Linked DNA regions of Prochlorococcus marinus CUG1416. The main gene of each other region encodes a partner of the protein of the gene in region 2 in a complex. Links are inferred from orthologs where the notes say so. Each region holds a gene or a part of one and is shown on either strand. Other genes may lie near its edges. The genes, in order: HA146_RS01620 and uvrB.

Region 1 (3,382 bases), on a different replicon or contig from region 2:
AGCAATATCAATTTTATAGTCATTAATATTTATTTCTACTGTGTTGTATAAATTAAATTCCTTGATTAAACATAAATCTACATTTACAATATTTTTTTTTATAAATTTTGCCAGAGAAATAGAGGAGCCTTCTATAACAAGATCTATATCTACAGGCTTAGAAAAAGATTCTTTGTGGAATTTACTAATTAATAAATCTCTTAAATAACCACCAACAAAAGCTACTTTAGTATTGTTATTAGATGCTATGTATTTAGTAATTAGGTTATATAAATTAAATGGAGTTTTGATTAATTCACCTTGGATGTAATTAGAGATATCGTTCATGAGTTTTAACTTATATAACGAATTGGAGCTAATCTGGGATCTAGAATTTTACTTCCTTTATCACCAAATTTTACTGCTAAAGATATTTTTTCCCCACTCCCAAAAATATGTATGATTTCACCTTTCCCAAATTTTGAGTGAATTAGCTTATCTCCAACTATCCAGCTCTTCCCTTTACTGGGTCCCGAATATAATTTCCTTACTGCATTTATTGGTTTGTTGACAAATTCATTTGGATTGTTTCGATCAACTCTTGTTAAACGATTAAGATGCAAATCTCTTCTAATTGAAGCACCACCAGTTTGTGGTAATTCGCCATCCATTAAATCTTCAGGTATTTCTGAAAGAAATATTGAAGGAATTGTTGCTTCACGCATTCCACCCCATAATCTTCTTTCTCTGGCATGACTTAAGAAAACTCTTTCTTTAGCTCTAGTAATACCTACGTAGCATAATCTTCTTTCCTCTTCAAGAAGTGAGGGAGTATCTATTGATCTATGGCTAGGGAAGAGACCTTGTTCTAGCCCAGTGATAAAAACATTTTGAAATTCTAAACCTTTACTATTGTGCAGAGTCATAAGAGTTACAGAGTTGGGATTATTTTTCTTCGTATCATTATCAGTTGTTAAGGCTGCTGTAGAAAGAAATCCCTCTACATCTCCACTTTCTGTTTCTTCTTCATATTGAGTAGCTGCATTAATTAGTTCTTGTAAGTTATTTCTTCTATCTTCAGATTCTTCAGTCCCACTAGATAGCAGGTCACTTAAATAACCACTTTTTTCTAATATTAGTTGTAGTAGTTGAGCAGGGCCTGAATTTTCTAGATAACACAGTAGATCATTCATAACTTCAGTAAATTTATTAATTCCTTTTGATGATCTGCCTATTGTTTCTTCAATACTTTGCTTATCATTGATTACTTCCCATAATGGAATATTTAGCTTGTTAGATAATTCATTAAGTTTTTGAATAGTAGTCTTACCAATCCCTCTTCTAGGAACATTTATGATGCGTAAAAGACTAACGTTATCTGAAGAATTAACCAGAACTTTTAAATATGCTATCGCATCTTTAATTTCCCTTCTATCATAAAAACGCAATCCTCCGAAAATTGTATAAGGAATGCGCCACCTTACAAGAGATTCCTCTAATACTCTTGACTGAGCTCTGGTTCGATATAAAATTGCAAAATTTTTCCAAATTGGCTTCTGATTATAATTGTTTAGTGATTTAATTTTATTGGTAATTGCTTCTGCCTCGGAAATTTCATCATCACAGCTGAGTAACTTTAAAAGCTCCCCTTTTTCTTTAGTAGCCCTTAAAACTTTGTCAATTCTTTCAGAGTTGTTTTCAATTAGCGAGTTTGCAGCATCAAGGATATTAGATGATGACCTATAATTTTCCTCTAATTTAATTAAAGATGATTTTGTATCTTCATTAAGTGAAGTTTTAAAATCTTCTTGAAAACCAATTAGAATTCTGAAGTCAGCTGCTCTGAAACTATAAATACTTTGATCAGCATCTCCTACTACAAAAATTGATCTATCTTCCCAACTAAAGAATTTTTTTGGTTCAGTATTTCCAGCAGCAATTAATTTTATAAGTTCATATTGTGTTCTATTTGTATCTTGATATTCGTCAACCAAAATATGTTTAAATCTTTTGTGCCAGTAATCTCTGACTATATCATTTTGCCTCAATAAGAAAACAGGCAAAAGTAGAAGATCATCAAAGTCTAGAGAATTATTTTTTGAAAGCGAAATTCTATATCTCTTGTAGGCTTCTGCAACTGTTTTATCAAAATTATTATCTGCTTTTTCTAAAAGATCATTCGCAGTTAGGCATTGATTTTTAGCATTACTTATTATTCTTTTAATCTTTTTGGGATCATATCTTTTAGGGTCAAGATTCATATCTTGACTGATAATTTCTTTTACTAAAGTTTGAGAATCTGTTTCGTCGTAAATTGAAAATTGCCTTGTCCATTTTAGTCCTTCTGGATCAGTATATTTTTCAATATCGTATCTCAGAAGTCTTGAAAATAAAGAATGGAAAGTACCGATCCAAAGGTTCTGAAGCCTCTCTTGGTGAACGTTTGTTCTTAATTGATTTTGATCAATTTCTTTGAGAGTTGCCCAAGGCTGAGCAAATTGATTTAAGGCTAATTCTTGAGCTAGAAGAACCTCTAATCTTGCCTTCATTTCTTTAGCAGCTTTATTAGTAAAAGTAACCGCAAGAATGTTGTAGGGATCTATAGAATTGTTCTCAATAAGATTTGCAATTCTGTGGGTAAGAGCTTTTGTCTTTCCGCTGCCTGCACCTGCTACAACCAATAATGGTCCATAAACATGATTTACTGCTAGTAGTTGTTCATTATTTAAGGACTTAAAAAGAAAATTGTTAGTTTGAGACACTTTTGGAAGGGTTTTTCAGAAATCAGACTTTACTATGAGGTTCAGATTCCGTTTCAAGGTGTTCTAACGTTTTTTTTAAATTTATAAGTTCATTGTTGTTATTTATTATTTCTTCAAATTTATTTTGAGGCATTCTTAATTTTATACTTCGGTCAATAATTTCTTTTTGCAATCTCTTTTTATATGAGGAAATAAGTTTCTTTGATAATTTTAAATCTTGTTGATCCAAAACTTTATTAAAAACATAATTTCATATTAGCGGAAAAAAATTTTTTTTTGAATTATTTCAACTATCACTTTGGAATGAAGTTATTAATTAAGAAGCATTGCGTTAATTTTGAAATTGTATTGTTTTTACTAGCTTTGTACTAATCTTAAACTCTAACTTTAACTTTTTACTTCAGGAATGTCAGTTTCAAATAATAATCAACTATTGACTGCTGATAATAAATTAAATGATTTAAGAAACATAAAAGAATTTATTAATAGTGCAAATTCGAGATTAGATGCAATAACCTCAATAACCAATAATTCGCCTGCAATTGCAGCAGACGCTGTAACAGCAATGATTTGCGAAAATCAAGATTCAGTTAATTCAGAAATATCTTTAAATACAACTAACAAGATGTCCGTTTGTTTAA
Region 2 (3,262 bases):
GAAATTAAAGTTAGCTGCGTAATTGAAATTAATAATATTACAAAAGCTATTAGATTTGTTGCTGAGAAATTTAAGTTGTCCGATACACAAATATTTATTAATCCAATCAATGAAAAACAAGATCAACCTGAAGTAAGAGGAATTGCATTAGATAAAAACCAAGTTCAAGTAAGTTTTCGAAAACTGCCTGATCGCCCAGGTGTGGCAGCATCGATATGCTTAGCATTAGCTGAAAATAATTTGCTTTTCGATACTATCGTGCAATCTGAAAGAATTTCCTCTTCCAGAACTAAGGATATTAGTCTTACCATGAATAAGCAAGATAGAAAAAAAGCTAACTTAGTTTTTGAGGCCTTAACAAAGAAGTTACCTGGTTCATACATTGAAGATGGCCCTGCGATAGGCAAAGTAAGCACTGTGGGAGCAGGAATGGCATTTAAGGTTGGAACGGCTGGAAAAATATTTAGAGCCCTGGCTGACCAAAATATCAATATTGAAATGATTGCGACTAGTGAAATTAGAACTTCATGTATTGTCTTAGAAAAAGATTGTGACAAAGCAGTTAATGCAATTCATAATCATTTCGAATTAGAGAAATAAGTTCTTCTTAGTTATTTCTTGCCAATTTTTGTCTTAATTTTTTGATTCTATCCCTCAAATTTGCTGCTTCTTCAAAATTCAACTCTTTTGCAGCATCTTTCATTTTAATTTCTAACTTATCTATTAAGTCAGGTAATTCTTCAAGCAAGCATTGATTATCGCTGGCATTGAGAATTGCATCCGTTTTGTTATTAACTATATTTATTAAATCTTTAGATAAACCACCAGCATCTAATTTCCTGGAAAGTTCTAGAAAAGATAAGATTGAATTTTCTATTTTTTTGCCTGCAGGTTTTGGAGTTATGCCATTGTCCTGGTTATGTTTTTTTTGAATAGTTCTTCTTCTTTCAGTTTCAGATATTGCTCTTTTCATTGAATCTGTGAAATTATCTGCATAAAGCAAGGCAAGACCTTCAACATGTCTTGCAGCTCTTCCAATTGTTTGAATTAAAGATCGTTCTGCTCTCAGAAAACCTTCTTTATCAGCATCTAAAATGGCGACTAACGATACCTCAGGAAGATCTAATCCCTCTCTTAATAAGTTAACTCCTACCAAAACATCATATTCACCCATTCTGAGGTCTTGAATAATTTCAATTCTTTCAATTGAATGGATTTCGGAATGCAAATATCTAACTCTTACTTTATTCTCAGATAAAAAATCAGTTAGATCTTCAGCCATTCTCTTTGTAAGTGTAGTCACAAGCACTCTTTGACTCTTTTCAGATCTAATTCTTATCTCAGATAACAGATCTTCGATTTGGCCCTCACTAGGTCTTACATCAATTACAGGGTCTAATACCCCAGTTGGTCTAATAACTTGCTCAATAAATTCACCATTACATTGATCTAATTCCCATTGACCAGGAGTTGCACTTATAAATAATGTCTGCTTTGATTTTTCCCAAAACTCTTCGCATTTTAAAGGTCTATTATCTGCAGCACTTGGCAATCTAAAACCATGATCTATTAAAACTTTTTTTCTAGATTGATCACCGTTATACATTGCATGAAGTTGAGGACATGTTACATGACTCTCATCGACTACCAACAACCAATCTTTAGGAAAGTAATCTATTAAGCATTCTGGTGGTGAACCTTCCTCCCTACCTGATAAATGACGAGCATAATTCTCAACTCCATTACAATAACCAACCTCTTTTAGCATTTCTAAATCATATTTTGTGCGTTGTTCGAGACGTTGAGCCTCTAATAATTTTCCTTCGTATGTAAATTTATCTAGTTGAGTTTTTAATTCACTTCTAATTGCACTTATTGCACTCTCAAGTCTTTCTTTTGGAGTAACAAAATGCTTCGCTGGGTAAACGCTAACTTGTTCTAGACTTTCAAGTATTTCTCCTGTAGTAGGGTCAACATATCTAATAGCCTCGACTTCATCACCAAATAATTCAATTCTTATTAATCTGTCTTCATAAGCTGGACCAATTTCTAAAACATCACCTTTAATTCTGAATCTACCTCTAGTAATTTCAATATCATTTCTAGTGTATTGATTTTCAACGAGCGACCTCAAAGAAGAACGTAGATTTATAGATTTTCCAACTTCAAATTTAACTGCAGCTTTTAAATATTCACTTGGTATACCAAGACCATAAATACAACTTATAGAGGCTACAACAATTACATCTTTTCTCTCGAATAATGAGCGTGTTGCAGAATGCCTAAGCATATCTATTTCTTCATTAATTGAAGCGGTTTTCGCTATGTATGTATCACTTACAGGGACGTAAGCTTCAGGTTGATAATAATCGTAGTAAGAAATAAAGTACTCAACAGCATTTTTCGGAAAGAACTCCCTTAATTCATTACATAGTTGTGCAGCTAACGTTTTGTTATGAGCTAATACAAGAGCTGGTCTTCCTGTTTGTTGAATTACATTCGCAATAGTAAATGTTTTACCAGTTCCAGTAGCTCCTAAAAGGGTCTGAAACTCTTTCCCACTATTAACGCCTCTAACTAATTTTTTTATAGCTTCAGGTTGATCTCCATTTGGTTCGTAAGGAGCTTGAAGCTTATAGTTGTTCATCAAGCTAATAGCTGAAGGGTATTAATATACTAAGAAATTTTTTCTCCAATTATTGAATTTTTCAAAGATTCTTTTAGGCCCCTAACAACCGCGATCATTGAGATTAAATCATCTAATTTGTTAACTGCAGATCCAACACCAACTGCTGAGGCTCCGCAAGATATTGCTAGTGGGCAAGTGACTTGGCTTAATCCAGAGGCACTCATTATTGGTATCTCCAAACCTTGTTTCTTAAATTCTTGATAAATAGCATAGGTAGCAGCAAGAGTTGGTACTGACTTTTCGAAAAAGCCCTGAATTCCAGAAGAATAAGGACTAGAACTCGTGCCACCTTCTGTTTGAATAATATCAACACTTTCTTCCACTAGCTTAATAGCAAGATCGACTTGTTTATCAATAGGCATAGTATGAGGAACCGTTACTGATAAAGGGACATTAGGCAATAAATCTCTCGTCTCTTTTGTAATGTTTAAGACTTTTTCTGCTGAAAAATTAATGCCTTTTTCATAAAAAGTATCGTAATTCCCTATCTCAATTAATGAAGCGCCTGCTTCTACAGACTCTAGGAAAAATCTTGGCACTACTGAACTAACGCAAACAGGTAATGCAGAATTC

Evidence for each region.
Region 1: the proteins of uvrB (region 2) and HA146_RS01620 are in contact, whole or in part, in a crystal structure (PDB 7EGT), measured with the Thermus thermophilus proteins. The link is inferred for Prochlorococcus marinus CUG1416 from one-to-one orthologs. Residues at the interface, in WP_096411307.1 of Thermus thermophilus: Glu23, Leu25, Arg26, Asp27, Gly28, Glu29, Arg30, Phe31, Arg55, Glu326, Asp327, Phe328, Glu379, Ser382, Gln383, His398, Gly400, Arg401; in WP_096412145.1 of Thermus thermophilus: His654, Arg656, Phe657, Gln666, Asp668, Glu669, Lys680, Arg681, Leu682, Ser683, Lys685, Tyr686, Ala687.

The regions. Positions count from the first base shown.
Region 1 is NZ_JAAORM010000002.1:72,883-76,264, forward strand. Bases 38-3,085 are described here. They hold HA146_RS01620 (UvrD-helicase domain-containing protein), read right to left. Parts: upstream 2,742-3,085; coding sequence 333-2,741; downstream 38-332. Other genes in these bases: HA146_RS01615 (CCA tRNA nucleotidyltransferase), read right to left, coding at 38-327; HA146_RS01625 (hypothetical protein), read right to left, coding at 2,764-2,970. Also shown: more of HA146_RS01615, read right to left, coding at 1-37; HA146_RS01630 (R-phycoerythrin subunit beta), read left to right, coding at 3,148-3,382. UniProt on the Escherichia coli protein: A helicase with DNA-dependent ATPase activity. Unwinds DNA duplexes with 3'-5' polarity. Translocates on single-stranded DNA with 3'-5' polarity. Initiates unwinding more efficiently from a nicked substrate than double-stranded DNA.
Region 2 is NZ_JAAORM010000005.1:525,479-528,740, forward strand. What follows is about bases 128-3,055. They hold uvrB (excinuclease ABC subunit UvrB), read right to left. Parts: upstream 2,648-3,055; coding sequence 608-2,647; downstream 128-607. Other genes in these bases: HA146_RS09160 (aspartate kinase), read left to right, coding at 128-600; HA146_RS09170 (DUF561 domain-containing protein), read right to left, coding at 2,677-3,055. Also shown: more of HA146_RS09160, read left to right, coding at 1-127; more of HA146_RS09170, read right to left, coding at 3,056-3,262. UniProt on the Escherichia coli protein: The UvrABC repair system catalyzes the recognition and processing of DNA lesions. A damage recognition complex composed of 2 UvrA and 2 UvrB subunits scans DNA for abnormalities.